DNA from 4 places in the Streptomyces sp. NPDC002888 genome. Region 3 is predicted to be linked to each of the others. Evidence: riboswitches for the same ligand, from Rfam matches in the RefSeq annotation. Region 3 holds a riboswitch; each other region holds the start of a gene.
The links. Region 3 has a riboswitch for cyclic di-AMP ahead of ACFYWX_RS18240 (transglycosylase family protein). Riboswitches for the same ligand answer to the same signal wherever they lie in the genome.
Positions count from the first base shown of each region.

Region 1 (7,470 bases), on a different contig from region 3:
GGGGACGTCGTACGGGGCCGGGTGCTGGTGAACTGCGCCGGGCTGTACTGCGACGAGGTCGCCCGGCTGACCGGGGACGAGCCCGGCGTGCGGATCGTGCCGTTCCGGGGGGAGTATTACGAGCTGGCGCGGCCGGAGCTGGTGCGGGGACTGGTGTATCCGGTGCCTGATCCGGCGTTCCCGTTCCTCGGGGTGCATCTCACGCGCGGGATCGACGGCGGCGTGCACGTCGGCCCCAACGCCGTGCCTGCGCTGGCGCGGGAGGGGTACGGATGGGGGGTCGTCCGCCCGGGCGAGGTCGCGACGACGGTCGCGTGGCCCGGAGCGTGGCGGATGGCGCGGCGGCACTGGCGGTACGGGGCGGGTGAGCTGCGGCGGTCGGTGTCGAAGGGGGCGTTCACGGAGGCGGTGCGAAGACTGCTGCCGGCGGTGGGGGAAGGCGACCTGGTGCGGACGGCGGCCGGGGTGCGGGCGCAGGCGGTGCTGCGGGACGGAGGGCTGGTGGACGACTTCCTGATCCGGGAGGGCGCGCGGGCCGTCCATGTCCTGAACGCGCCGTCCCCCGCGGCGACCGCCTCGCTGCCGATCGGGCGGGAGGTGGCCCGGCGGGCGCTGACCGTGCTGGGATCGGTGTAGCCCTCGCGGCCCGGCGCCGTCCCACCCCGAAGAACCCACAGAACCTTCCGTAAAATCGAGTGCACTGTGTCTGACTCCGTGAATACCCCCGAAGCCCCCCAGCCCGCCCCTGATGAGCAGCGCCCGCACCTCCCCGGTGTGTCCGTTCGGCACAGCCGGGCCAAAGGTGAGCCCCGTTTTCCGGACGGGCCCAGGGCCGATCCCGCCGGGTCGCACTTCGAGCGGCGGATCCGCAGTTTTCAGCCGCGCCGCAGCCGGGTGACCGCGGGGCAGGCGGACGCGTTGCAGCGGCTGTGGCCCAAGTGGGGGCTCGACATCGACGGGCGGCGGGGCATCGACCTGGGCGAGCTGTTCGGGAACGACAACCCCGTCGTGCTGGAGATCGGGTTCGGCATGGGTGAGGCCACCGCGCAGATGGCCGCCGCCGACCCGGAGACGAACGTCCTCGCCGTGGATGTCCACACCCCGGGTCAGGGGAACCTGCTCAACCTCGCCGACCAGGGCGGGCTGTCCAACGTCCGCGTCGGCAACGGCGACGCCATCATCCTGCTGCGCGAGATGCTCGCCCCGGACGCGCTGGACGGGCTGCGCGTCTACTTCCCCGACCCCTGGCCCAAGAAGCGCCACCACAAGCGGCGCCTGATCCAGCCCGAGTTCCTCAGTCTCGCCGCGACTCGGCTGAAGCCGGGGGCGGTCGTGCACTGCGCGACCGACTGGGAGCCGTACGCCGAGCAGATGCTCGAGGTGCTCACCGCGCACCCGGACTTCGAGAACACGCAGGCCGACGGCGGTTTCGCGCCACGTCCCGACTTCCGGCCACTGACCCGTTTCGAGGGCCAGGGACTGGACAAAGGTCATGTCGTGAACGATCTGCTCTTCCATCGCGTACAGCACCGCGAGCAGAAGGCGGCTCAGCGTTCCCACCCCAACCCGTAACAGCAGTCCCCCACCGCGCCTCCCGTCGGCGGCTGACGAACGCGCACCGTCGCGGGCGGCGTGCTCCCTCGTTAGGGTCGATGCCGTGGCCACCTGTCCCCCGTATCCGACGTATCCCAACGGCCCCGCCGGTGGGGGCGTGCTCACGCACGCGCACTGGTGGCAGCGGAAGTCGGTGCGCTACGGGGCTCTCATCACCCTCCTCGCCCTCTCCGGGCTCGTCATCCTCGCGCTCGTGCGCGAACAGACCGGCACGGAGGGGTTCCTGGTCGGACTCGGGCTCGCCGTGCTGCCCGTGCCGCTGCTCGTCGCGGCGTTCCGGTGGCTCGACCGGGTGGAGCCCGGGCCCTGGTACAACCTGCTGTTCTCCTTCGCCTGGGGCGCCTGCGCGGCCGCGCTGATAGCGATCGTGGCGAACAGTTTCGCGACGAGATGGATCGCCACGGCCACCGCCGATCCGACCGGCGCGGACACCCTCGGCGCGACCGTCATAGCCCCCGTCGTCGAGGAGTCGGCCAAGGCCGCCGCCGTCCTGCTCGTCTTTCTCTTCCGGCGGCGGGACTTCACCGGCATCGTCGACGGGGTCGTCATCGCCGGGATCACCGCGACCGGGTTCGCGTTCACCGAGAACATCCTCTACCTCGGCACGGCGTTCGGCACCGACCAGCTCACCGGCGACACCGGCATCGCCTCCGTGACCGCGGCGACGTTCTTCGTGCGCGTCATCATGTCGCCCTTCGCGCACCCCCTCTTCACCGTCCTGACCGGCATCGGCTTCGGTGCCGCCGCGCTCGCCGGGGACCGTCAGCACGTGCGGCGCGTGCTGCTGCCGCTGCTGGGACTGCTGCTGGCGATGGCCATGCACGCGCTCTGGAACGGCTCGTCGTCGTTCGGCGAGTACGGGTTCTTCGCGGTGTACGGGGCGTTCATGCTGCCCGCGTTCGGGCTGCTGACCTGGCTGGTCATCTGGACGCGGCAGCGGGAGCTGCGGACCGTGCGGGAGGAGCTGCCCGCGTACGCCTCCGCGGGGTGGCTGGCACCGGCCGAGCCGTTCGCCCTCGGCTCGATGCGGGCACGGCGGCTGGCCCGGGAGTACGCCCGGCGTCACCACGGCAGGCCCGCGGCGCAGGCGGTGGCCCAGTACGAGGCGTACGCGACGTCCCTGGCGTTCCTGCGGCGCCGGGGAAACCGTGGCAAGGCGGGGGCCGACTTCGCCGTACGGGAGGCGGAGTTGCTGCGGGAGCTGTGGGGCCGGCGGGACGTGGCGCGACCCGCGCTGGACCATGCGGCGCGGGTGGCTGCGCCGCCTGTGCCGGTGGTGGTGCCGCCTTGGCCGGTGTACGGGATGTACGGGGCGTACGGTGCCTACGGGCAGGGCTACGGGAGCGGGGCCGGGCCGGGGCATGGAGCTGGCCCGGGGCATGGGGCTGGCCCGGGGCATGGGGCTGGCCCGGGGCATGGGGCTGGCCCGGGGCATGGGGCTGGCCCGGGGCATGGAGCTGGCCCGGGGCATGGAGCTGGCCCGGGGCATGGAGCTGGCCCGGGGTATGAGGCCGTGCCGGGCTACGGATATCCGGCGGCGCCCTACCCCGCGTACAACCCTTACCGGTCGTAGCCGGAAAGGGTTCCCGGGAGTTCAGCACCGCCGGACACCGCCGGACACCGCCGACACCGCCGACACGGCGGTCACAGCGGACACGGCGGACACTGCCCGACCGCCGTCGCGCCTGACCGCCGTCGCGCCTGACCGCCATCGCGCCCGACCGCCATCGCGCCCGACCGCCATCGCGCCCGACCGCCATCGCGCCCGACCGCCATCGCGCCCGACCGCCATCGCGCCCGACCGCCGCCGCGCCCGACCGCCATCGCGCCCGACCGCCGCCGCGGCCGACGGGACTACGCCGACGCCTCCGTCAGCTTCGCCACCTCCGCCTCCGTCAGCTCCAGCTCCGCCACGCCCACCAGTGCCGGCAGTTGCTCGACCGTACGGGCGGAAGCGATGGGCGCCGCGACGGTCGGCTGGGCGGCGAGCCAGGCGAGGGCGACCGTGGCGACGGGGGCGTCGTGGGCCGCGGCGATCTCGTCGAGGGCGGTGAGGACCTTGATGCCACGCTCGGATTCGAGGTGCTTGGCGGCCTGGCCGGCACGCGCGCTGTCCACCGTCTTACCGGGGCGGTACTTGCCGGTGAGGAAGCCGGTGGCGAGCGCGAAGTACGGGACGGCGGCGAGGCCGGCGCGGGAGGCGAGGTCACGCAGCTCGCCCTCGTAGGTGTCGCGGGAGACGAGGTTGTAGTGGGGCTGGAGGGCGACGTACCGGGCGAGGCCCTCGCGGTCGGAGAACTCCAGGGACTCACGAAGGCGTTCGGGCGAGATGTTGGAGGCGGCGATGTGCCGCACCTTGCCCGCCCGCACCAGCTCGTCGAGGGCGCCGATGATCTCCTCGACGGGCACCTCGGGCCTGTCGAAGTGCGTGTAGTAGAGGTCGATGTAGTCGGTGTCCAGGCGGCGCAGGGAGGCGTCGGCGGCGGCCTTGATGTTGGCCGCGCTCAGGCCCTGGTACTCGGGGTGCTGGCCGACCTTGGTGGCGATGACGACGTCGGAGCGGCTGCCGCGGGCCTTGACCCACTTGCCGAGGACGGTCTCGGACTCGCCGCCCGAATTGCCCTCGGCCCACGCCGAGTAGGCGTCGGCGGTGTCGACGAAGTTGCCGCCGGCGGCCGTGTAGGCGTCAAGGACGTCGAAGGAGGTGGCCTCGTCGGCGGTCCAGCCGAAGACGTTGCCGCCGAGAGCGAGGGGGAAGACCTCAAGGTCGGAGGAGCCGAGCTTGCGCAGAGAAGAAGAAGTCATGCTGCACGTCAACGCCGTGACGGGAGGCGCGCATTCCGCGCCTCCCGTCAACAGCGTGTGAACATCCGGGAGACCTCACCGACTCCCGGACGACCTCAGGGGTTGATCCCCTTGCTGCGCAGCCAGGCCCCCGGGTCGATGCCCGAGCTGCTGCCGCCCGGGTGGACCTCCAGGTGGAGGTGGGCACCCGTGACGTTGCCGGTGGCGCCGACACGGCCGATGACGTCGCCCGTGGCGACCTTCTGGCCGACGCTGACGCTGATGGAGGACTGGTGCGCGAACCAGAGCTCCGTGCCGTCGTCGAGCGTGAGGATCGTGCGGTAGCCGTAGGAGCCGGCCCAGCCCGCCTCGGTGATGGTGCCGCTGTGGACCGCCTTGATGAGCGTGCCGGTGGGGGCGGCGAAGTCGAGGCCGGTGTGGTAGCCGGAGGACCAGTAGGAGCCGGCCTGACCGAAGGTCGAGGTGATGGTGTACGAGGAGGTCGGGAGCGTGTACTCCTTGGCCAGCTCGGCGAGGCGCTCGGCCTCGGCCTTGCGCTTGGCCTCCTCCTCCACCTTCTTCTTGGCGGCGGCGGCCTTGGCCTTGGCCTCCTGCTCCGCCTTGGCGGCGGCGTCCGAGGCGGCCTTGGCAGCGGCGGCCTCGGCGGCGGCCTGGGCCTTGCTCTCCATCTGGCCCTGCTGCGACTCGGCCTGGGCCATGATGCGGCTGCGCAGCGACTCACCGGCGTCGGCGGCGCTCTGGGTGGTGTCGTCGGTGCTCGTGCCGACGCTGCTGAGGGCGGCCGCGGCGTCCTCAGCGGCTTCCTTGTCGTCCGTCAGGAGCGAGCCGACGGAGGGCAGGTCGGGCATGGAGATGGAGACCGGCGGCTTGCCGGTGTTGGCGCTGGCCATGCCGCCCGCGCCGACGGCGGCGATGACGCCGACGCCCAGGACGGTGGAGCTGCGGGCGAGCCCGCCACGCTGCTTGGCGACGCGGTGCCGGCCACGTACCGGGCGAATGGACTCCGCGGTGGGGTTCCACTCCTCCCAGGGGCCCTCGTCGGTGCGGTAGTCGCCGTAGCCGAAGGTCTCGGTACTGCGGCGGCTCGGCGCGGGGGCCTCGGGGGCAGGCGGGTTGGACGCCACGAAGGCGTACTCCTTTCCTTCCGTGACGCCTACCGGGTTAGCTGACGGGTTCGGAGCGGGAAGGTCTCCTACGCGCGTATACCGGCCGTGAGTCCACGGCGGCATCCACGTGATTCACCCCAAGGTGGTGGTTCCCCGGTTCCCTTGCGGGATTCGGCGCGTGAGCACGGAGCCGTCTCTTGTGACGGCTGGGACGACCGCGCTGCGTTATCGAACGTTAATAGACACGGGGTCAGGTTTCCAAGCTGTTCCGCTTGATCATTAACATTTTTCGCCGTGGACTTACGGCCCATGAACGGCTAAAAACGGGCGAGTTGGCCGCGCGGCTGACCACATACGGTTTCTGACGTTACGTCAGTCGTTATGCGGAGCGGGGCGGATCCCTCACACCCTGTGACGACGGCCACCGGCGCCCCCAGAACACACCGATGGCCGGGATTCGTGAGAATCCCGGCCATCGGCCTTCAGTAGCGGGGACAGGATTTGAACCTGCGACCTCTGGGTTATGAGCCCAGCGAGCTACCGAGCTGCTCCACCCCGCGTCGTTGACTCAAGTGTACGGCATCCGCGGGGTGCGAAGCACCACGGTTTCGCGGTGGGGTCCGAGGCGGTGTGATCACGCTTTCGAGGCGGCGTGATCGCGCTGGTGAGGCGGCCGATTCCGGTGACGGGATGCGGCTGACTCCGGTGACGGGATGCGGCTGACTCCGGTGACGGGTGGTCAGCCGAGCAGGTGGCCGTTGGGGGCCTTGGCCCGCTGCGCGTACTCCGGCAGTACGACGACCTCGGCGCCGCCCGCCACCAGCACGCCCGTGCCGTCGGCGCCCTCGACGAAGGTGTCGGGCTCGCGCCAGGCCGTGACGACCCGCCGTACCCCCGCGTCGAGGACCAGCCGGGCGCAGGGGGCGGGCCGGGAGGCGCGGCGGGCGCACGGTTCGAGGCTGCTGTAGACGGTTGCGGACGCGAGCCTCGGGTCGGCCGGGTCGATCTTCGCGAGGGCCGCCTCCTCCGCGTGCACGACAAGATCCCCGCCCTCCCGGGAATGCCCTCGCGCCAGTTCCGTCCCGTCGGCCGCCACGACCACCGCGCCCACACTGAACGCGGTCTCCGACGGCGGACACAGCGCCGCGAGCTCGCAGGCGAGGGCGAGCCAGTGCCGGTCGGCGGGGGACACCGACCCGGCGCTGCCGGGTGCCGTCGGTTCGTAGCGCATCAGCACGACGTCCTCGATGCGCCGTGTCTCGACGAGCCGCAGCCGACCGCCCTGGTAGGCGCCCGGCCCGAACAGTCGAGGTGCCTCGGGGTCGCCCACGAAGAGGGGCGCGAGGACGAGCTGGAGTTCGTCGGCGAGTTCCTGCTGGAGCAGCTGGGTGTGGATGGTTCCGCCGCCCTCGACCATGAGCCGCCGTACGCCACGTACGTCGTGGAGGTGCTCCAGGAGCCCGCGCCAGTCGAGCTCGCCGCCCAGCCCCACGACGTCGGCGTCGATGCCGCCCCGCCGGGCCCGTTCGGCGCCCTTGTCCGTCGTATAGAGGACCTTCTCCCCGCCCGTGTGCCAGAACTGCGCCGCCGGGTCCAGCTCACCCGAGCCGCTGACCGTGACCTTGAGCGGGAACGCGGGCTTCCCCGCGGCGACCCGGGCCGCGCGCCGCTCGGGCGAGTTCACCAGCAGCCGGGGGTTGTCCGCGCGGATCGTGCCGGCGCCGATCAGGATGGCGTCGACGGAGGCCCGTACCTCGTCGACCCGGTCGAAGTCGGCCGGGCTGGAGAGCAGGAGCCGCTCGGGGCCGGTGTCGTCGAGGTAGCCGTCGAGGGAGACCGCGGCGGACAGCAGGACGTAAGGGAGAGGCATCTACGCACTCCATCGTGGGACGGGAGCATCTGAGGACAGGGGTGCCGAGGACGGGAGCATCCGGGTCTTGGTTCA
Region 1 is NZ_JBIAPU010000040.1:17,542-25,011, forward strand. It holds gene lhgO (L-2-hydroxyglutarate oxidase) at 1-636, shown strand, start outside; gene trmB (tRNA (guanosine(46)-N7)-methyltransferase TrmB) at 703-1,572, shown strand; gene ACFYWX_RS42805 (PrsW family intramembrane metalloprotease) at 1,658-3,187, shown strand; gene ACFYWX_RS42810 (aldo/keto reductase) at 3,469-4,419, opposite strand; gene ACFYWX_RS42815 (M23 family metallopeptidase) at 4,515-5,543, opposite strand; cyclic di-AMP (ydaO/yuaA leader) riboswitch at 5,555-5,712, opposite strand; tRNA gene ACFYWX_RS42820 (tRNA-Met) at 6,012-6,085, opposite strand; gene ACFYWX_RS42825 (dihydrofolate reductase family protein) at 6,265-7,395, opposite strand.
Region 1: linked by a shared signal. The riboswitch ahead of ACFYWX_RS42815 (M23 family metallopeptidase) and the one ahead of ACFYWX_RS18240 (transglycosylase family protein) in region 3 are both predicted to bind cyclic di-AMP.

Region 2 (7,470 bases), on a different contig from region 3:
GCGGCGCGGTCCGGATCGAGCGGATCAAGGAGGTCGCGTCCCGGTCGGTGACGGGGACGAGCCGGTGCGCCATGTCCCCTAGCAGCTGGGAGGCGGCACCGGCGAGTCCGAAGGAGAGCACCGCGCCTGCCGCCGGGTCGATGACCGCCCGTACGACGGTGTCCACTCCGCGCGGGGCCATCCGCTGCACGACCGGCCGCAGCTCCTCCGGCTTCCCGAACAGGCCGGTCAACTCGGCGTACGCCCGCCGCAGTTGCCCCTCGTCGGCGAGGTCCAGCCGTACGCCGCCCAGGTCGGCGCGGTGTCGCAGGTGCGGGGCGGTGGCCTTGAGGGCCACGGGGTAGCCGAGGGTGCGGGCGGCGGCGACGGCGTCGTCGGCGGTGGGTGCGGCCACGGCGCGGTGCACGTGGACGCCGTACATCCTCAGCAGCTCGCAGGTCGCCTCCGTACCGAGCGTGAGCCCCTGCCCGCGCGCGAGCAGCCCACCGATCAGCTCGGCGGCCCCCTTCTCGTCGATGTCCTCGTACTCGGGCACCTTCCCCGGCTCAGCGGCCTCCCGCCGCCACCGCGCGTACTTCACCCCTTCGGCAAGGGCACGGACGGCGCGCTCGGCGGCGGGGTAGGCGGGGATGAGACGGGAGTCGGCAGGGGGGTCCGGTACCGCGGTGGGCAGGCGTTCCGCAGGGCGATGGGGGTCCCCCCGCTCGAGCGAAGCCGAGAGTGGGGGAGGGTGGGCACCGCCCGCAACGCCGGGTGTCTGGGAACCAACCTGTGGTGCAGTACTCGCCGCCGCCGACAACGCCTCCGCAAGCCCTCCGAGCTCCACGTGCACCACCATCACCGGCTTGGCAGGCGCAGCCCCCGCAGCCGACCGCAACGCCTCCGCCAACTCCGCATCCCCCGGCGACGCCTCCCCGATCGCCGGGATCGCCGTCACGATCACCGCGTCGCAGGTCTCATCGGCCAACGCGCGCGCCAGCGCCCCCCGGAAGTCCTCCGCCGACGCACCCGTCGTCAGGTCGAGCGGCGGCAACGGCCGCAGCCCCTCGGAGAGACACGCGTCGTACGTCAGCTGCCCCAGGGACTCGGAGTTCCCGAGGATCGCCACGCGCGGTCCCGTGGGCAGCGGCTGGCGGGCGAGCAGCAGCCCGGTGTCCACCAGTTCCGTGATGGTGTCCACCCGGATCACCCCGGCCTGCCTGAGCAGCGCGGACACCGTCGCGTGCGGCAACCGCGTCGCCCGTACGGTGTGCCCTTGGGGAGCGGAACCGGCACCCTGCACCACGACCAGCGGCTTCGCCGCAGCCGTGCGCCGTGCGAGGCGGGTGAACTTGCGCGGGTTGCCGATGGACTCGAGGTACATGAGGACGACGTCGGTGTCCGGGTCGTCGTACCAGTACTGGAGGACGTCGTTGCCGGACACGTCCGCGCGGTTGCCGGACGAGACGAAGGTGGACACGCCGGTGACGCCGGTGACGCCTCCCCCGCGGCGGTGGAGCCGGGACAGCAGTGCGATGCCGATGGCGCCGGACTGGGCGAACAGTCCGATGCGCCCGGGGCGCGGCATCTCTGGGGCGAGGGACGCGTTCAGCCGTACGTCCTGGGAGGTGTTGATGATCCCGAAGGCGTTCGGACCGATGATCCGCATGCCGTACGCGCGTGCGTGCCGGACGAGTTGGCGCTGACGCTCGCGCCCTTCGGGGCCGCTCTCGGCGTATCCGGCGGAGACCACGACGAGGCCCTGGACGCCGTGCTCGCCACACTCGGCGACGATTTCGGGCACGTGGTCGGCGGGGACGGCGACGACCGCGAGGTCGACGGGTCCCTCGATGTCGCGCACCGAGCGGTGTGCGGGCACCCCGTCGAGTTCCTTCAGCTCTTCGGGGAAGGCCTTGTTCACGGCGTGCAGGCGACCGGTGAAGCCGGCGTCCCGGATGTTGCCGAGGACGCTGCGGCCCACGCCGCCGGGTGTGCGGCCGACGCCGACGACGGCGACGGAACCGGGCATGAGCAGCCGTTGCACGGACCGTGCCTCGGCGCGGTGCTCGCGCGCGTACTGCACGGCGAGCGAGCGTTCGGTGGGTTCGAGGCCGAACTCCAGGTGTACGACGCCGTCCTCGAAGCTGCGCTTCTGGGTGTACCCGGCGTCCGTGAACACCTTGATCATCTTGGTGTTGGCGGGCAGCACCTCGGCGGCGAACCGGCGGATGCCGCGCTCACGCGCGACGGCGGCGATGTGTTCGAGGAGGGCGGAGGCGACACCGCGTCCCTGGTGGGCGTCCTGGACCAGGAAGGCGACCTCGGCCTCGTCGGCGGGGGCGGAGGCGGGCATCCCATGGGCGCCGATGCGGTCATAGCGTACGGTGGCGATGAACTCGCCGCCGATCGTGGCCGCGAGTCCCACCCGGTCCACAAAGTCGTGGTGCGTGAAGCGGTGGACGTCCTTGGCGGACAGGCGCGGGTAGGGCGCGAAGAAGCGGTAGTACTTCGACTCGTCCGAGACCTGCTCGTAGAAGCTGACCAGGCGCTCGGCGTCATCAACGGTGATGGGGCGGATGCGCGCGGTGCCGCCGTCGCGCAGCACCACGTCGGCTTCCCAGTGGGCGGGGTACTCGTGCCGGTCCGACGCGCTCTGCATGGGGCCAGAGTACGGCTCGCGTCCGACAACGGCGCGAGGCAGTCTGTGGAGGACGGAAGTCGGATCTAGGCCGAGGTTCGACGACCACATCCGGAACGGGACGCAGGACCGTTCCTGCCACGCTTCACGTGTGGAACACTGGTCTAGACAACCTGAGAATCGAAGGGCAGCATCACATGGCTGAGCGCCGCGTCAACGTCGGCTGGGCCGAGGGCCTCCACGCCCGCCCCGCATCCATCTTCGTCCGGGCCGCCACGGCCGCAGGTATCCCGGTGACGATCGCCAAGGCCGACGGCAACCCCGTCAACGCGGCCTCCATGCTGGCCGTCCTCGGCCTGGGTGCCAAGGGCGGCGAGGAGATCGTCCTCGCCTCCGAGGCCGAGGGCGCGGACGCCGCGCTCGACCGTCTGGCGAAGCTGGTCGCCGAGGGCCTCGAGGAGTTGCCCGAGACCGTGTGAGCGTCGCTCGCAGCATGCGCGGAGCCGTGTCGCCCCTTCCGGGCGGCGCGGCTCCGCCGTTTTCACGGCGCTTTCGCGAGGAATTACCGCAGGCATATAAGGGCGCCGCGTGACGTGATGCACGGAAAACATCGCGCAGGCACACCTGTGACGCGCGACCGGAAATTCCCGGCGCGCGCGAGAAAAGGGCAGCGGAAATACACGTCCACCGAATATCCCCCCTTTGTATACGGCCCCCGTGTTAATGCCGCTGGCCCGACATGTTTACGGGATGTTGCGAAGTCCTCACACGCTCCGGGTGTTCCCCGCCCGAAAAGCGCAGCCGGTGCGCGGCGGTCGCGCGCTCGGTGTGCAGCGCCGTGATCGCCCGCGCGCGCTCACCGTCGCCGCGCGCCACCGCGTCCACGATCGCGCCGTGCTCCGTCCAGGACTCCACGGGGTTGGCCGGGGCCTCCACCGCGTACATCCAGGCGATCTTGTGGCGCAGCTGGGTGAGCATGGAGGTCATCGCATGGCTGCCGGAGGCCTGTGCGAGCGTCTCGTGGAACCAGCTTCCCAATGAGCGCAGATCCTCGCTGTTGCCGCGCCTGGCGCGCTCCTGGCCCAGTCGCACGAGGCCGCGCAGCACCTTCAGATGGGCCTCCGTGCGCCGCTGGGCGGCCCGGGAGGCACCCAGCGGCTCCAGGAGCATGCGCATGTCCAGCAGGTCGGCGGCCTCCTGCTCGGTGGGTTCGGCGACGCACGCGCCCGCGTGCCGCCGGGTCACCACGAAGCCCTCGGCCTCCAGGGTGCGCAGGGCTTCCCGCACGGGGACGCGCGAGACGCCGTAGCGGCGCGCGAGGAGTTCCTCGGTGAGCCGGCTGCCGCGCTCGTAGACACCCGCGACGATGTCGTCCCGGATGGCCGTGCACACCGAATGCGCCGGAATACGCATGACCGACCTCCGCCTTAATCCCCGTGAAACGTCGACGATGGACGCGTGTTCAGTGACTCTATTGCAATGAGCCGGAATTTCCGATGGCGGGCCGGAATCCATGGATATTTTTTGGACAGCGGGGTCTGTGAAACGGCGAAAGCCCCGGCTCGGGGAGCCGGGGCCGCGGGATGTCCTGCGGTCTGTCGTCAGACGTTCACGCCGTGCTGACGGAGGTAGGCGACGGGATCGATGTCCGAGCCGTACTCCGGAGTCGTACGGGCCTCGAAGTGCAGGTGCGGCCCGGTCACGTTGCCGGTCGCGCCGGAGAGGGCGATCTGCTGGCCCGGGGTGACCTGCTGGCCCACCGAGACGCCGATGGACGACAGGTGGCCGTACTGCGTGTACGTGCCGTCGTTCATCTTGATCACGACCTGGTTGCCGTAGGAGCCGCCCCAACCCGTCTGGACGACGGTGCCGGAGCCGACCGCGTGCACCGCGGTGCCGCTCGCGGCGTGGAAGTCGACGCCGGTGTGGCTGCCGGAGGACCACAGCGATCCGCCGGACTTGTAGCCGGTGGAGACGTAGGAGCCGGAGATCGGCGCCACGAAGGCGTTGAGGCGCTTGCGCTCGGCGGCGCGCACGGCGCGGGCCTTGACCTCACGCGCCTGCTCGGCCTCCTCGCGCGCCTTCTTGGCCTCCGCGGCGGCCTTCTTGCGCGCGGCCTCCTCGGCCGCCTTCAGTTGCGCGGCCTCCTTCTGGGCCGCGGCCTGTTCGTCGACCCTGACGGCGACCGAGTCGCCGACGGTGACGACGGGGGTGAGGCCGGTCTGTTCGACGGCGGTGTCGGCGGCGAGCGCCGGCGCGGCGGTCAGGGTGCCGATGACACCGGTGGTGGCGAGCGCGGCGACGCCCGCGGCGCGGGCGGTGGTGCGCTTCATGCGGCTGGGACGACGGTGCTTCCCGGTGGCGCAGGTGAACGCCATGAAGTTGAGGGGTCCTTTCCTTCCTTCTCGCCTACCGGGTTAGCTGACGGGTTCGGAGCAGGAAGGTCTCCTACGGGCCCCCTCGCGACACGCGCGGGCGTCCGATTCACCCCAGGGACTGCCTAGTTGGGTCCCCGGCTCCCCTGGCTCGCGCCGTACGGGGACTCGGCGATGACTGTCCGGTGCCGCGGTTGCGGCGCACTGCCTGACGAACAGCCCGGATGACGCTAAGCGGGACGACTTTCAATCCCCAAACGGATCGCGGCTTTTGTAGCGCATCCCACAGGCCAGACAGGCAACCTCTCCCCCAATTCGGACATCAGGGGGCCCTGGAGACGTTTCCGCCCCAGGGCCCCCTGCGCCTGTGTGCCGCTACTCGGCGGACACCACCGTGACGGCGCCGATGCCGAGGGCCTCGACGGGCTCCTTGATCTGCGCGGCGTCACCGACGAGGACCGTCACCAGGCGGTCCACCGGGAAGGCGCTCACGGCGGCCGCCGTGGCCTCCACAGTGCCGGTCGCGGCGAGCTGCTGGTAGAGCGTCGCCTGGTAGTCGTCCGGCAGGTGCTGCTCGACCTGGTCGGCCAGCGTGCTCGCGACGGCCGCGGCGGTCTCGTACTTCAGCGGCGCCACGCCGACGAGGTTCTGCACGGCGACATCGCGCTCGGCGTCGGTGAGGCCGTCCGCCGCGAGCGTGCGCAGCACCGTCCAGAGGTCCTGCAGGGCGGGGCCGGTGTTCGGGGTGTCGATGGAACCGCTGATGGCGAGCATCGCGGCACCCGAGCCGTCGGGGGCCGAGCGCAGGACCTGCCCGAACGCCCGCACACCGTAGGTGTAGCCCTTCTCCTCGCGCAGCACACGGTCCAGGCGGGACGTGAGGGTGCCGCCGAGGCAGTACGTGCCGAGCACCTGCGCGGACCACACGCGTGCGTGCCGGTCGGGGCCGATGCGCCCGATGAGCAGTTGCGTCTGGACGGCGCCGGGGCGGTCCACGATGACGACACGGCCGGTGTCGTCGGCGGTCACCGCCGGCACGGGCCGCGGCTGGGCCGAGGAGCCCGTCCAGGCGCCCAGGGTGTCGCCGAGGAGCGCGTCCAGGTCGAGGTCGGTGAGGTCGCCGACGACCACGGCGGTGGCCGTGGCGGGGCGGACGTGCTTCTCGTAGAAGGCGCGAACGGCCGCGGAGTCGATGTTCTGGACGGTCTCCTCGGTGCCCTGGCGCGGGCGGGACATGCGCGAGGTCGCCGGGAAGAGCTCCTTGGAGAGCTCCTTGGCGGCACGGCGGGAGGGGTTGGCCAGCTCGTGCGGGATCTCGTCGAGGCGGTTGCGGACGAGCCGCTCGACCTCGCTGTCCGCGAACGCGGGCGCCCTGAGGGCGTCGGCGAGCAGACCGAGGGCCTTCGCCAGGCGCGAGGCCGGGACTTCGAGGCTGAGGCGCACGCCGGGGTGGTCGGCGTGTGCGTCGAGGGTGGCGCCGCAGCGCTCCAGCTCGGCGGCGAACTCCTCGGCGGAGTGCTTGTCGGTGCCCTCGGAGAAGGCTCGGGCCGTGATCGTGGCGACGCCGTCCAGGCCGGCCGGCTCGGCGTCCAGGGGCGCGTCCAGGAGCACCTCGACGGCGACGACCTGCTGGCCGGGGCGGTGGCAGCGCAGAACCGTGAGGCCGTTGTCGAGGGTGGCGCGCTCGGGGGCCGGGAAGGCCCACGGCTTGGCCTCGCCCGCCTGGGGCTGGGGGTGGAAGTCCATCGTGGCGAGCTCGGTCACTGGGCCGCCTCCTCGTTCTCGTCCTGGTCGGCGGGGGCTTCGGGGGCGGTGGGCTCGTAGACGAGCACCGCGCGGTTGTCGGGGCGCAGGCGGGCCTTGGCGGCCTCCTGAACCTCCTGAGGCGTCACCTCCAGCACGCGCTGCACGGCGGTCAGGGCGAGCTGCGGGTCACCGAACAGCACGGCGTAGCGGCACAGTTCGTCGGCGCGGCCCGCGACCGTGCCGAGGCGGTCCAGCCACTCGCGCTCCAACTGGGCCTGAGCGCGCTCCATCTCCTCGGCCGTGGGGCCCTCCGCGGCGAAGCGGGCGAGCTCCTCGTCGATGGCGGCCTCGATGACCGGCACCTCGACGTCACCGGAGGTCTTCACGTCCAGCCAGCCCAGGGAGGGCGCCCCCGCCAGCCGCAGCAGGCCGAAGCCGGCCGCCACCGCCGTACGGTCGCGTCGTACGAGGCGGTTGTAGAGGCGGGAGGACTCGCCGCCGCCCAGGACGGTGAGGGCCAGGTCGGCCGCGTCGCACGCGCGCGTGCCGTCGTGCGGCAGCCGGTAGGCGGCCATCAGGGCGCGCGCCGGGACCTCCTCCTCGACGACCTCACGCAGCTGGGCGCCGATGACATCGGGCAGCGCGCCGTCACGCGGCGCGGGCTTGCCGTCGTGGCCCGGGATGGAGCCGAAGTACTTCTCGACCCAGGCGAGGGTCTCCTCGGGATCGATG
Region 2 is NZ_JBIAPU010000024.1:125,490-132,959, reverse strand. It holds gene ACFYWX_RS33465 (GNAT family N-acetyltransferase) at 1-2,638, opposite strand, end outside; gene ACFYWX_RS33460 (HPr family phosphocarrier protein) at 2,815-3,096, shown strand; gene ACFYWX_RS33455 (GntR family transcriptional regulator) at 3,338-4,030, opposite strand; gene ACFYWX_RS33450 (M23 family metallopeptidase) at 4,219-4,995, opposite strand; cyclic di-AMP (ydaO/yuaA leader) riboswitch at 5,010-5,176, opposite strand; gene ACFYWX_RS33445 (M16 family metallopeptidase) at 5,368-6,756, opposite strand; gene ACFYWX_RS33440 (M16 family metallopeptidase) at 6,753-7,470, opposite strand, start outside.
Region 2: linked by a shared signal. The riboswitch ahead of ACFYWX_RS33450 (M23 family metallopeptidase) and the one ahead of ACFYWX_RS18240 (transglycosylase family protein) in region 3 are both predicted to bind cyclic di-AMP.

Region 3 (7,470 bases):
ACGCGGCATTAACTTGTGACAAGTGATCGGCTGTCGGTACGTTCACTCGTCAACGCGGCGACTCGGCTTCACCCGCCGCGTGGGTACGTGCTGTCTCGCGAAAGGTCACCGCATGCTCTCCGGGAACGGTCGCCACCGTCGCCCTCGCCAGGCTCCGGCTCTCCTCGTCGCTGCCGGGGTGACCGGCTCCGCCATCGCCATCCCGCTGCTCGGGGCCACCGGCGCCAGTGCGGCCGACGGCACGACGTGGGACAAGGTGGCCGACTGCGAGACCGGCGGAGCGTGGAGCGCCGACACGGGCAACGGGTTCTACGGCGGCCTGCACCTGAACCAGGAGCGCTGGGAGAAGTACGGCGGCCTCGAGTTCGCCTCCAGCGCCGACAAGGCCAGCCGTTCCCAGCAGATAACCGTCGCCGAGAAGATCCTCGACGACCTGGGCCCCGGCGCCTGGCCCACCTGCGGACTGCTCACCGGACTCGGAAAGGACTCGGGCTCGGCCGACGTCGACACGGGTGTGGCCGACGACGTGCCCTCCCGAGGTCTGTCCAATTCGTCCGGCGCATCTGGCTCATCCGGCGCATCTGGCTCATCTGGATCGTCCAATTCGTCGGATTCTTCCGACTCCTCCGGAACATCCGATGAGTCCTCGGGTGCGTCCAGTACCCCCGACGACTCTGCGACCGGATCCTCCACGGAACCGTCCCCTTCGCCCCCCTCGCCCTCTTCTCCCTCCAAGTCGGATAACTCCGCAAAGTCCGATTCGTCCGCCGATTCCGGCGCGACGAACTCACGGAGCCCCGAAAGCTCGCCCGCGGAAGGCCCCGCATCCGACAAGTCCGACGAGTCGGACAATGTGCAGCAGGGTGCGGGTTCTTGGAGCCTTGTGGACACCGGCTCCGTGACCGGCTCCGTGGACACCGGCACCGGCCGTCACCGCGGCGGCAGTGCCGACGAGACCACGGACGGCGGGGCCAAGACGGCCTCCTCCGGCCGTCACGCCTACACCGTCCGCCCCGGTGACACCCTGGCGTCCATCGCCGACTCCCTTGGCCTCGACGGCGGGTGGTCTGCCCTCTATGCCGAGAACAGGCAGGCGATCGGCGCCGACCCGAACAACATCTCCGCCGGTCAGACCCTTCGAGTCGGGGCTGAATAGGGCGAAAAGCGGCGGGAGTTAGCGCCACACTTCACACAAAATGTCCGCTTTGGTGAAAGTGTGGGATGAGTCTCAGAAGCCCTGATCGTCTTTGAAATTCCGTGGATCACGTGTCTACGGTCATGACCGCTCGCCAACGTGAGCCCCGGCTGCCGCAACGCCGAATCCTGCCAGCGGCCGTACGGGAACAGTCGTCGCGTCAAGCGCCGTAGGCAGGAGCGGGGGACCCAAGGTAAGTGCCGGGCCCGGACATTGAGACCGGATCCGGCTTGGGGTGAAGCCGCGCCTCGTGAGAGGTGCGGCCGGGCAACTCAACCGGCCCGAACCCGACAGCTCACCTCGCAGGCGTCGGTGAGGGGATCCAACCATGCTGTTTTCCGGCAAGGGCAAGCACCGTCGTCCGTCCAAGACCACTCGCGCCATCGCCATCGCCGGTGTGACCGGCGCCGCCGTCGCCGCCCCGCTGATGGCGGCCGGCAACGCCTCCGCCGCCACCGCCTCCGAGTGGGACACGGTCGCCCAGTGCGAGTCGGGCGGCAACTGGTCCATCAACACCGGCAACGGCTACTACGGCGGCCTGCAGTTCTCCGCCTCCACCTGGGCCGCGTACGGCGGCACGCAGTACGCCTCCCAGGCCAACCAGGCCAGCAAGGCGCAGCAGATAGCCGTCGCCGAGAAGGTCCTCGCCTCCCAGGGCAAGGGTGCCTGGCCGGTCTGCGGCAAGGGCCTGTCCGGCGCCTCCTCCAGCGGCAGCACCGACACCTCGTCCGGCAGCGGCTCCTCCAGCAGCGGCTCCTCCGGCAGCAGCTCCTCGAACGACAGCGGCACCAGCACCCGCTCGAGCGAGCAGCAGGCCTCCCGCTCCTCCGAGCGCCCGGCCGCCAAGAAGACCGTCACCACCCCGACCGGCAAGAAGGTCAAGAAGGGCGACGGCGAGTACAAGGTCGTCACGGGCGACACCCTCAGCTCGATCGCCACGAAGCAGAAGGTCGCGGGCGGCTGGGAGAAGCTGTTCGAGCTGAACAAGGACATCGTCCAGGACGCCAACCTCATCTACCCGGGCCAGCAGCTTCACCTGAAGTGATACGCGGGCTCGAGCCGAGGTCCTACGCGGACCCCAGCCGAACCAAAGCGTCCTCATAGCCGTGTCCTCCACAGTGGAGGACACGTGAGGGCCCCCCGTCCCCACGGGCTCCCCGCCCCGGTGCGTGTTCCCCCGTACGCACCGGGGCGGGGTTTTTCTTTGCCCGTCCTTCGCCCGCAATCCCCGTACCGCCCTTTGTTCCAGCCGGGAACAATGTGTACCGTCAGCCTGTCCACGAGGCGGTCGGTCGGCTGCCGATGCCCCGGGGGCGGTTAGGCTCTAGTCGCAAGGCCCACGGGCCCCGCACTTCCAGCGTCACATCCCATGAAGGAGATGCTCGTGCCGTCCATCGACGTCGTCGTAGCCCGGGAAATCCTGGACTCCCGAGGCAATCCCACGGTCGAGGTCGAGGTCGGCCTCGACGACGGCAGCACGGGTCGTGCCGCCGTCCCCTCCGGCGCCTCCACCGGCGCCTTCGAGGCCATCGAGCTCCGCGACGGTGACCCGAACCGCTACCAGGGCAAGGGTGTCGAGAAGGCCGTCCTGGCCGTCATCGAGCAGATCGGCCCGGAGCTGGTCGGCTACGACGCCACCGAGCAGCGCCTGATCGACCAGGCCATGTTCGACCTGGACGCCACCGACAACAAGGGCTCGCTCGGCGCCAACGCCATCCTCGGCGTCTCGCTCGCCGTCGCCCACGCCGCCTCCGAGGCCAGCGACCTCCCCCTCTTCCGCTACCTGGGCGGCCCGAACGCGCACCTGCTGCCGGTGCCGATGATGAACATCCTGAACGGCGGCTCGCACGCCGACTCCAACGTGGACATCCAGGAGTTCATGATCGCCCCGATCGGCGCGGAGTCCTTCTCCGAGGCGCTGCGCTGGGGCACCGAGGTCTACCACACCCTCAAGAAGGTCCTGAAGAGCAAGGGCCTGGCCACCGGCCTCGGCGACGAGGGCGGCTTCGCCCCGAACCTCGGCTCCAACCGCGAGGCCCTCGACCTCATCCTCGAGGCCGTCAAGGAGGCCGGCTACACCCCCGGCGAGCAGATCGCCCTGGCGCTCGACGTCGCCGCGTCCGAGTTCTACAAGGACGGCTCCTACCTCTTCGAGGGCAAGGAGCGCTCCGCCGCCGAGATGACCGACTACTACGCCGAGCTCGTCGCGGCGTACCCGCTCGTCTCCATCGAGGACCCGCTGTTCGAGGACGACTGGGACGGCTGGAAGACCATCACCGAGAAGCTCGGTGACAAGGTCCAGCTCGTCGGCGACGACCTGTTCGTCACCAACCCCGAGCGCCTCGCCCGCGGTATCGACGAGGGCGCCGCCAACGCCCTGCTGGTCAAGGTCAACCAGATCGGTTCGCTGACCGAGACCCTGGACGCCGTCGAGCTGGCCCAGCGCAGCGGCTTCAAGTGCATGATGTCCCACCGCTCCGGCGAGACCGAGGACGTCACCATCGCCGACCTGGCCGTCGCCACCAACTGCGGCCAGATCAAGACCGGCGCCCCGGCCCGCTCCGAGCGCGTCGCCAAGTACAACCAGCTGCTGCGCATCGAGGAGATCCTCGACGACGCGGCGGTGTACGCGGGCCGCTCGGCCTTCCCCCGCTTCAAGGGCTGAACCTTCAAGGGCTGAACCTTCAAGGGCTGGGCCTTCCCGGGTTAAGCCTTAGCCAGTCGTACGTACGTCCCCGTACTCGGTCCCGTACCGTGTGCGGGGACGTACGCACGTGTGAAACGGGAGGCGCGGGGACATGGCCGTGAAGGACCGGGACCGTTTCTCCACCGCGACCAGGATCCGGTTGCTCGGTGAGCAGACGGCGGCCCGTGTCTACCGCTCCCAGACCAAGCGGCAGGCCCGCCGCTCCCGCCTGACCAGCCGGGCGGCCCTGCTCGCCCTGGTCCTGTGCTCGCTGATCGTGGCCCTCGCCTATCCGATAAGGCAGTACGTCTCCCAGCGCGCCGAGGTCGCCGATCTGCAGCGGGAGAAGGCGCAGGCCAAGCAGCGGGTCGAACAGTTGCGCGACCTCAAGGCGCGCTGGCAGGACGACGCGTACGCGGAGCAGCAGATCCGGCAGCGGCTGCACTATGTGATGCCCGGCGAGACCGGGTACATCGTGATCGACCCGGCCGCGGCCAAGCAGGCACACGCCGACCTGGTGGCGGCCGACCGCCCCTGGTACTCCAACGTCTGGGACGGGGTCGACAAGTCCGACGCCTCCGACCAGTGAGACCGGTAGACCCAATGGGCCGGTAGGCCCGATGGACCGGTAGACCCGATAGAAAGACAGGCATGGAAACGCCCCCGCCGACCACTCCGCGCACCGAGCCCACCGACGCGGACGTCGAGGCCTTCAAGCAGCAGCTCGGACGCCCGCCGCGCGGGCTGCGCGCCATCGCGCACCGGTGTCCGTGCGGCCGGCCGGACGTCGTCGAGACGGCCCCCCGTCTGCCCGACGGCACGCCCTTCCCGACGCTGTACTACCTGACGTGCCCGCGCGCCGCCTCGGCGATCGGCACGCTGGAGGCGAACGGCGTCATGAAGGAGATGACGGAGCGGCTGCAGACCGACCCGGAACTCGCCGCCGCGTACCGTGCCGCACACGAGGACTACATCGCGCGCCGTGACGCCATCGAGGTCCTGAAGGGCTTCCCGAGCGCGGGCGGCATGCCGGACCGGGTCAAGTGCCTGCACGTGCTGGTGGGCCACTCCCTCGCCGCGGGGCCGGGCGTGAACCCGCTGGGCGACGAGGCGCTCGCGATGCTGCCGGAGTGGTGGCGCAAGGGGCCGTGCGTGCAGCAGCTCGTGGCGCCGGACCCGGCGGACGAGCACCCGGGCGAGGAGGGCACGGTCTCCGACCCCGCCGAGGCCCGCAGCGGCTTCTTCGCGGACACCCCGCTCGTTCCCGACGGTTTCGGCCGGGTCGCCGCCGTCGACTGCGGTACGAACTCCATCCGGCTCCTCGTCGCGGACGTCAACCCCGCCACGGGTGAACTGCTGGAGCTCGACCGGCGTATGACGATCGTTCGGCTCGGCCAGGACGTGGACCGGACCGGCCGGCTGGCCCCCGAGGCGCTGGAGCGCACGTTCGCGGCGTGCCGCGAGTACGCGGAGGTCATCCGCGAACTGGGCGCGGGCAAGGTGCGGTTCGTGGCCACGTCGGCCTCCCGGGACGCCTCCAACCGCGACGAGTTCGTGCGCGGCGTGGTGGACATCCTGGGCGTCGAACCCGAGGTCATCTCCGGCGACCAGGAGGCCGAGTTCTCCTTCACCGGGGCGACGAAGGAGCTGGCGGGCCGCGACGACCTGTCCCGTCCCTACCTGGTGGTGGACATCGGTGGCGGCTCGACGGAGTTCGTCGTCGGCGACGACCACGTGCGCGCGGCGCGCTCGGTCGACGTGGGCTGCGTACGGATGACCGAGCGGCACCTCGTGCGGGACGGCGTGGTCGCCGACCCGCCCACCGAGGAGCAGATCGCCGCGATGCGGGCCGACATCGAGGCGGCCCTGGATCTCGCCGAGGAGACCGTGCCCCTGCGCGAGGCGCGCACCCTGGTCGGTCTCGCCGGATCCGTCACGACGGTGTCGGCGATCGCCCAGGACCTCCCCGAGTACGACTCGTCCGTCATCCACCACTCCCGCGTCTCCCGCGACACGGTCCGCGAGATCACCGACCGGCTCCTCCACTCCACCCACGCCGAACGCGCGGCCATCCCCTCCATGCACCCGGGGCGCGTGGACGTGATCGCGGCGGGCGCCCTCGTCCTCCTGACGATCATGGAGCGAATCGGTGCCGAGGAGGTCGTGGTGAGTGAACACGACATCCTCGACGGCATCGCGTTCTCCGCGGTGTAGGCCCCTTCTGAGCAGGCATGTATCACGGATGAGCGCGTCCGAGGGGTTCGGATGAACCCCTCGGAGGCACCCCGCCGGAAAAGTTCGTGAAGTTCTTCACAAGGAATTCGGCACTCCAGGGCGACGAGAAGGGTCCGGTTGACCCTTCTGGGGGCCCAATAGGCCTTTGAACGCGTTCAGAAGCATGGTATGAGGGTGTTCCGGAGCGGCGCCGGAGAGGGGCTCGAGCGAGGGCTCGCAGGGGGGTCGGCGACCCAGAGAGGCAGCTCACGCGGCATTGACAACGGGTCACCGTGCACACCGGTTCCCACTTGTCATCATGATGTGGATCACGCGAGCCGCGGAGGATAGCACACACCCGGCAAGAGCTTGTGAAGGGGCGCACGAGCGACCCCCTAGGGGCGGGTGGATACTCGATGGCATGAGCACCACGGAGCGTCCCAGGATCCTCGTAGTAGGCGGTGGGTACGTAGGCCTGTACGCAGCTCGGCGCATCCTCAAGAAGATGCGCTACGGCGAGGCGACCGTCACGGTCGTCGACCCCCGGTCGTACATGACCTACCAGCCCTTCCTCCCCGAAACCGCCGCCGGCAGCATCTCCCCGCGTCACGTCGTCGTCCCGCTGCGGCGCGTGCTTCCCAAGGCGGAGGTCCTCACCGGCCGGGTCACCACCATCGACCAGGACCGCAAGGTCGCCACGGTCTCCCCGCTGGTCGGCGAGGCGTACGAGCTGCCCTTCGACTACCTGGTCGTCGCACTCGGCGCGGTCTCCCGCACCTTCCCGATCCCCGGCCTCGCCGAGCAGGGCATCGGTATGAAGGGCATCGAGGAGGCCATCGGCCTGCGCAACCACGTCCTCGAGCAGCTCGACAAGGCTGACTCCACCACCGACGACGAGATCCGCCGCAAGGCGCTCACCTTCGTCTTCATCGGCGGCGGCTTCGCCGGTGCGGAGACCATCGGTGAGGTCGAGGACATGGCCCGGGACGCGGCCAAGTACTACAAGAACGTGTCCCGCGAGGACATGCGCTTCGTCCTCGTCGACGCCGCAGACAAGATCCTTCCCGAGGTCGGCCCCAAGCTCGGCCAGTACGGCAAGGAGCACCTGGAGGCCCGCGGGGTCGAGGTCTACCTCTCCACCTCCATGGACTCCTGCGTCGACGGCCACGTGGTGCTGAAGAACGGCCTCGAGGTCGACTCCAACACCATCGTCTGGACCGCCGGCGTCAAGCCGAACCCGGCCCTGTCCCGCTACGGCCTGCCGCTCGGCCCCCGCGGTCACATCGACTGCGCTCCGACGCTCCAGGTCCAGGGCACCGACTACATCTGGGCCGCCGGCGACAACGCCCAGGTCCCGGACGTCGCCGCCCGCAAG
Region 3 is NZ_JBIAPU010000010.1:107,313-114,782, reverse strand. It holds gene ACFYWX_RS18245 (transglycosylase family protein) at 113-1,156, shown strand; cyclic di-AMP (ydaO/yuaA leader) riboswitch at 1,351-1,519, shown strand; gene ACFYWX_RS18240 (transglycosylase family protein) at 1,524-2,240, shown strand; gene eno (phosphopyruvate hydratase) at 2,580-3,860, shown strand; gene ACFYWX_RS18230 (septum formation initiator family protein) at 3,994-4,470, shown strand; partial or broken gene ACFYWX_RS18225 (DUF501 domain-containing protein) at 4,533-4,937, shown strand; gene ACFYWX_RS18220 (exopolyphosphatase) at 5,193-6,095, shown strand; gene ACFYWX_RS18215 (NAD(P)/FAD-dependent oxidoreductase) at 6,517-7,470, shown strand, end outside.

Region 4 (7,470 bases), on a different contig from region 3:
CGCCGTCTCCAGGATCTGGCCCGTGACCAGCCGCTCGAACGCCTCCGCCTGGACCCGGACCGCCTCCGGCCCCAGGTCGGCCAGGATGTGCGAGGCCCGCGCGAACAGGAAGTCGCCGGTGAGGACCGCGACGGAGTTGCCCCAGCGCGTGTTCGCACTGTCCACCCCGCGCCGCACATCGGCCTCGTCCATCACGTCGTCGTGGTACAGCGTGGCGAGGTGGGTCAGCTCCACGACCACCGCCGACGGCACGATCCCCGGCGCGTACGGGTCACCGAACTGCGCCGCGAGCATCACCAGAAGTGGCCGAAAACGCTTCCCCCCCGCTCGCACGAGGTGCTGCGCGGCTTCCGTGATGAAGGGGACCTCGCTCTTGGTGGCTTCGAGCAAACCTTCCTCGACGGCCGCCATTCCGGCCTGGACATCGGCTTCCAGAACCTGGTCCCGCACGCTCAGCCCGAACGGCCCGACGACGGTCACGAGGGGTCTCCTGTCTGCTGGTGTCTACCGGCGCTTACATGGTTTGTCGATAGGTCGCTGCCATCACTCAAGTCAGCGTATCCGGTCACCTTTCGATCACTGATGCCCCCCGCCCCTCCCACCGGCTACGTCGCTCGGGCGGGAGACGCCGGAAGTTTCCATACCGTCCGGTCGGTACGAAATCGGACTGCATGTCTTTGATCGTCCGATACGGCGGGACATTCATCGGCTTACCCGCGAGCAGGGATTCATGTCATCCAGCCATGGACGCGCTGCGCCCGATTTGCCGCAATTGATTTCTCAATTCCCCTTGGTGGCATATGAGCTGAGGATGCGCGCGCAGTGAATTGGGTCACGTGCGGGTTTATTCGGACACTTCACCGCACGCCACCTTCCCCCTTTGCCAGTCACCGAGTTGAGCCTTGGCAGCCGCAAAGGATCAAGTGCCCCATACGCCTCAGACCAAGGTCAATGGGGCGAGACGTGTATCCACTACTTGTTCCCGACATGTGCTCTCGCATACGTTCCCGGCCTGTCGGGCGGACGCCGAATCCTGCCGCCGCCCGCCGCAACCCATCGACGAACTCACTCACGTACGGCAGGAGCGGGGGACCCAGGTAAGTCGCCGGGCCGGGCATCGCACCGGACCGGCTCGGGGTGAAGCCACGTCGCCGTTCGGCGGCCGGCCGGGCATCTCCCAGCCCGAACCCGACAGCTCACCTCGCAGGCGACGGAGAGGAATTCGCCATGCCCGCTGCCGGCCTGCCCCGCCGCACCCGCACGTCCCGCCTCGTTCGCACCCTCGCCGTCGCCGGCACCGGCGCCGCCGTGCTCGCGCTGCCGCTCATCGGCGCGACCAGTGCCTCCGCCGCCACCCCGACCGTGACGAGCGCTTCGGTCATGGGGTACCCGAACAACCTCGACGGCTGGATCCGCGGGTCGCTCGCCATCATGGCCGAGCGGAACATCCCCGGTTCCTACGACGGGATCTACCGCAACATCATGCGTGAGTCCTCGGGCAACCCCGACGCCATCAACCTGTGGGACTCCAACGCGGCCGCCGGCACCCCGTCCAAGGGCCTCCTCCAGGTCATCGACCCGACGTTCCAGGCCTACCACGTGCCCGGCACGTCGTTCGACCCGTACGACCCGATCGCGAACATCACGGCGGCCTGCAACTACGCGGCGGCCCGCTACGGCTCGATCGACAACGTCTTCGGCGCGTACTAGTAGTCGGCGCGTATCAGAGCGCCCTGTCCCCTCCCCCGTCAGGCCTGGCGGGGGAGGGGGCCCCTGCCCGTAGCCCTCGCGGATTCCGGGCAGGGGGCCCCTCCCCCGTCAGGCCTGGCGGGAAGCACCCCCGGTCGAGCCTGACGGGAGGCACCGGTCGGGCCTGACGGGAGGCAACCGGTCAGGCCTGACGGGAGGCAACCGGTCAGGCCTGGCGGGAAGCCCCCTCCCCGTCAGGCCTGTGGGAACAGTCTTTCGAGGACGACGGCGATGCCGTCGTCCTCGTTCGACGTGGTGACCTCGTCGGCCATGGCCTTGAGTTCGGGGTGGGCGTTGGCCATCGCGACGCCACGGGCCGCCCAGTCGAACATGGGGATGTCATTGGGCATGTCCCCGAAAGCGATCGTGTCCGCCGGGCTCAGGCCCAGGTGCTCGGCGGCCAGCGCCAGGCCCGTTGCCTTGGTGATGCCGCACGGCTGGAGTTCGACGGTCCCCGGTCCCGACATGGTGACCGTCGCGAGGGAGCCGACCACTCCGCGCGCCGTCGCAGCCAACTCGTCGTCGGACAGGTCGGGATGGCGCAGCAGGACCTTGCTGATCGGCGCGCACCACAGGTCGGCGCGCCGTCCGACCCGCACGGCGGGAAGGGTCGGGTGGGGCATCAGATACCCGGGCTCGATGAGCGTGAGCCCGTCGACGCCATCCTGGTCGACCGCGGCGTACACCTGGCCCACCTCGGCCTCGACCTTCTCGAGAGCTGTCTCCGCCAACTCCCGGTCCAGGGTGACCGACCACAGCAGACGGCCCGCGCCGGCGTCGTAGACCTGTGCGCCCTGCCCGCACACCGCGAGCCCCCTGCTGCCGAGGTCGTCGAGGAGCGGACGCACCCGGGGCGCCGGCCGTCCCGTCACGACGAGGTGCTGGGCACCCGCCCGTGCCACCCGCGCGAGCGCGGCGAAGGACCGGTCGGAGACGGTGTCGTCGCCGCGCAGCAGCGTTCCGTCCAGGTCGGTGGCGATGAGTGAGTACGCGGTGCGCTCGTCAGATGCGGTGGGTGCGGCCATGATCAGAGAATACGGACAGGACACGCCCCTCGACTCAGCGCGAACCGGACGACGACGGCTCCCACCGCAGCCCCGCCGCGCCTTTCAACTCCCCTGCCGTGGTCGGGTTTTCACCCCCAGGTGGTGCCCGCAGGCTCCTTGATGGTGGTGTTGATCCGGTTGAACATGTTGGTGAGGGAGATGGTGAGGAGCAGAGCGGACAGCTGCTTCTCGTCGAAGTGGTCGGCCACCTCGTCCCACAGCGCGTCCGGCACCGACTCCTCGGACCGGTCCGCGAGCCGCGTCATCGCCTCCGCCAGCCTCAGCGCGACGCGCTCGGCGTCGTCGAAGAACGGGGCATCGCGCCAGGCGGCGACGGACGCGATGCGCTCCTCGCTCGCACCCCCCTTGCGCAGGTTCTGCGTGTGCGCGTGAACGCAGGCACTGCACCCGTTGATCTGACTGGCTCGCAGCCCGACTATCTCGGCGACCTCCTGGGGGAGGTCGCCCTCCCCGATCGCCTGGAGGAGGCTGCCGATGCCCTTCATGGCGCCGGGGAGGACATTGGCGGGGTTCTGCATGCGAGCCTGCATGGTCTTTCTCCTGCGTCAGTGGTCAGTCGCCGTTGGTGAGGCGCTTTCACTGCACTGACGGAGCGGAGAAGGCCGGTGTGACAGGCCTGCCGGTGTGACAGGCCTGCCGACGTCAGCCGGAGATTTCTTTCTTCCGGGAGTCTTCCGGGAGTCTTCCGGGATTCCCTTCTACCAGCGTCCGGCTCAGCCGTGCGCCGACGCGAGATGCCGCGCCAGCCTCGGCGAGGCGAACTCCGTGCCGCACACGAACCGCATCACCGGGCCGTACGACGCCGCGGCCGGCAGCCCCGTGAAGTACAGCCCCGGCACGGACGACACGTATCCCGCGCCCAGCTTCGGTGTCCCGCGGCTGACCGCGAGTTCGGTGCGCAGCTCATGGCCGAGGAAGTCCATCGCGGCGAGGTCGACGCGATAGCCCGTCGCCGCGACGACGTGGTCGGCGGACAGCCGCTCCGTGCGGCCGCCGTGGGTGCGGACCGTCAACGTCGTACCGTCCTGCGCCGCATCCGCCCGTACGACCCGGTCCACCTCGCTGACCTGCACCTTGCCCTCGAACCGGTCGCGCAGCCACCACGCACCGAGCGGCCCGAGAACACGACGGACCAGGTAGTGGCGGGCCTGGGCCGGCAGCTGGCGGTAGGGGTGCGGGTAGTAGGTCAGCGCCCACAGCGACCAGGCCCGTCCGAAGGGCGACTCGGGGCGCAGCCTGGGCTGGTGCCACGGGGGCGCGCCGAAGGCGACCCGGCCGCGCCCGCGCGAGACCACCCGCACCTGTGCGCCCGCCTCCGCCGCCAGCGCCGCCGTCTCCAGCGCGGACTGGCCCGCGCCGACGACGATCAGCTCGCGGCCGGAGAAGCGGGTGAGGTCGTGGTGCTGGGAGCTGTGGGAGACCGGGCCCGTGGGAGCGGGTCCGTCGGCCGCGGCCGTGGCCAGCTCCGGAGGCAGGTGGGCCAGCCCGGACAGGCCGGTGGCGACGACGACCGCCCGCGCGGTGAACAACTCGCCGGAGTCCAGCTTCAGTTCGAAGCCCCCGGCCCGGCTGCGGTCCACGGACACGACCCGCACCCGCTCCAGTTCGGGCACCAGCTTCTGCTGGAACCACTCCCCGTAGTCGATGAAGGTCTCGACGGGAATGATGTCCTCGTCGGTCACCAGCCGCCGTGTCCCGGCCGCGTCGCAGTAGTCGGCCAGGGTGTGGCCGTGCTGCGGGGCGTCGATGTTGGAGGCCACCGGGGTCGACTTCAGGAGCATGCCCGCGGGCATGTGGTCGCGCCAGCTCACCATGGGGTCGCCGAAGACACGGACGGGCAGGCCACGCGCCCTCAGATGGGCGGCGGTCGACAGGCCGAAGGGCCCGGCGCCGATGACTGCTACCGGTTGGATCACGAAGTCCCTCCCCAGGACGTCTTGCCTACTTCGTGGAGTTGCCGTTGCCGCGGCGGTTGGTCCGCCACAACTGATGGAGATGCTTCGCGCCCGGCCGCACGAAGCGCGCGAGCATCGTGAAGAACGGCCGCAGGTCGTCACCCGCCAGCCAGGCCAGTTCCGTCCCGCTCGCCCGCCGGGGCGCGTGCGGCGTCGTGTAGCCGCTGCGGCGGTAGGCGAGGAGGGCGGGCAGGTCGATGTTCTCCACGATGTACCGGTGGCCGGCTCGCTGTTCCCCCTCCGGAACGGTGCGCCCGGTCAGATCCAGATGCATGGCGCGGACCACGTCCACCCCCGACTCGTTCTCGAAGAGCCGGAACTGGGCGCCCATGCGCGGGTTGAAGTCGAGGAGCTTGTACCGCCCGTCGCGGCGGTCGAAGCGCAGGTCCAGGTCGATGATTCCGGTAAAGCCGATCTGCTTGATGAAACGCGCGGCGAGATCCGCGAGTTCCGGGTTGTCGACCACGTACGCGTTCGCCGTCATGCCCGCGTGCGGCGGCCAGGAACGGACCTTCACACCGGTGAACATGGCGAGCGGGGTCGAGTCCTGGTCGAAGTAGGCGTGCACGATCCAGTCCTCGGCGTCCTCCCGGGGCAGGTACTCCTGGAGGATCACCCCGGGGTCCCGGCCCCAGCCGCGGGCCAGGGCGAGCAGGCCCTCGCGGGTGGCGATCCTGGTCGTGCCGTTCACCGCGGGCCGTTCGCGCCGTACGAACGCCTCGCGGTTCTTGGCCACCACCGGGAAGGGTGCCTTCTCCGCGAAGGCGACGATGTCGTCGTACGACTGCGGGAAGGCGGCCTGCGGGCTCGGTATGCCGTGCTCCACGCACAGCTGGTGCAGCCCCTGCTTGCTGGCGAGGCGGCGCGGCAGCCCCGGGTCGACACGTGGGAAGAGGAAGGACTCCTTGAGGACGTCCTGGTGTTCGGCGATGAGGACGGCGGCCTCCTCGTCGGTGGGCACGAGGACGGCCGGCCGGCCGATCCGGCGCCCGATCCGCAACAGCCCGTCCACCAGCCGGTCCGGTTCCTCGGTGCCCGTCGTCGGCCACACGAACGCGCGCTCCAGGTATCGGGAGACGGCCGCGGGCGTGTACCGGTCCTCCGCGATCGCGTACATCGGGACCCCCAGCCGGCCCAGGCTGCGGATCGCACCGACGCCGCCGTGGTGCAGCGGATAGTCACCGAACTTGACGATCAGGCCCGGAACGTCCCGATCGGGTTCGAACGGCACACTGACGGCATGACTGGCCACGGGTCCCCCCACGTGTCCCCACGGACCGGACCCACCCCGTCCGTGTCCCCCCAAAGGACGCTAAGCCGGAATTACCCCCTCCCACAAGCCCAATTCGGACATTGCAAACTCTTTAGACACTGCCCAAGAGCGTCTTTGGACACTGCCCAAGAGCGGCAACTCGGCCGTAACGTGTGGCGCGGCCACATGACGGTATGCGGCACACACATGGTTCGCGACACATGGTGAGAGTGAGGCAGCCACCCCATGCCCCCCTTCGACGTCTCCGAGGGCGACCCCTTCGGTCCGCACAACCTTCCGTACGGCGTCTTCACCCCCGCCGGCTCCGATCCGGCCGACCGCAGGGTCGGTGTCCGCCTCGGCGACCACGTCCTCGACGCGGGCGCGGCCGCACACGCACTCGGCTCGCCGTACGCCTCCCTGCTCGCCCGGCCCTCGCTGAACCCGCTCCTCGCCGCCGGTCGCACGGCCTGGTCGGACGTGCGGCGCGCGCTGACAGCCTGGGTGACGGTGCCCTCGCACCAGGACGTCATCGAACCGCTCTTCCACCCCCTGTCCTCGGTGACCCTGCATCTGCCTTTCGAGGTCGCGGACTACGTCGACTTCTACGCCTCCGAGAACCACGCCCGGAACGTGGGCCGCATCTTCCGCCCGGACGCGGCGGACTCCCTGACCCCGAACTGGAAGCACCTGCCGATCGGTTACCACGGCCGCTCCGGCACGGTGGTCGTCTCCGGCACGGACGTCATCCGGCCGTCGGGCCAGCGCAAGGCCCCTTCCGACCCGGAGCCGGTCTTCGGCCCGTCGGTGCGCCTGGACATCGAGGCCGAGGTCGGCTTCGTGGTCGGGGTGCCCTCGCACCGGGGGAAGCCGGTGGGGCTGTCCGCCTTCCGTGAGCACGTCTTCGGGTTGTTCCTCCTCAACGACTGGTCCGCGCGGGACGTCCAGGCCTGGGAGTACGTCCCCCTCGGCCCGTTCCTCGGCAAGTCCTTCGCCACGTCGGTGTCCGCGTGGATCACCCCGCTCGACGCGCTGGAGGAGGCACGGGTGGCGCCCCCGCAGCGCACCCACCCGCTGCTGCCGTATCTGGACGACTCGGAGGAGGAGCCCGGCGGCTACGACCTGCGGATCTCCGTCGCCATCAACGGCCATGTCGTCTCCGAGCCCCCCTTCTCCACCATGTACTGGACGGCCGCCCAGCAACTCGCCCACATGACCGTCAACGGCGCCTCCCTGCGCACCGGCGACCTCTACGGCTCGGGAACGGTGAGCGGCCCCACCGAACGTGAGCGCGGCTCCCTGCTGGAACTGACGTGGAACGGACGCGACCCCCTCGAACTGCCCGACGGCAAGCGCACCTTCCTGGAGAACGACGACGTGGTGACCCTGTCGGCCTGGGCCCCCGGCCCTGGTGGTGTCCGGGTGGGCCTGGGCGAGGTCACCGGGC
Region 4 is NZ_JBIAPU010000018.1:90,734-98,203, forward strand. It holds gene ACFYWX_RS27820 (polyprenyl synthetase family protein) at 1-480, opposite strand, end outside; cyclic di-AMP (ydaO/yuaA leader) riboswitch at 1,048-1,223, shown strand; gene ACFYWX_RS27825 (transglycosylase SLT domain-containing protein) at 1,228-1,710, shown strand; gene ACFYWX_RS27830 (HAD family hydrolase) at 1,944-2,774, opposite strand; gene ACFYWX_RS27835 (carboxymuconolactone decarboxylase family protein) at 2,885-3,346, opposite strand; gene ACFYWX_RS27840 (FAD-dependent oxidoreductase) at 3,530-4,732, opposite strand; gene ACFYWX_RS27845 (ATP-grasp domain-containing protein) at 4,758-6,002, opposite strand; gene fahA (fumarylacetoacetase) at 6,270-7,470, shown strand, end outside.
Region 4: linked by a shared signal. The riboswitch ahead of ACFYWX_RS27825 (transglycosylase SLT domain-containing protein) and the one ahead of ACFYWX_RS18240 (transglycosylase family protein) in region 3 are both predicted to bind cyclic di-AMP.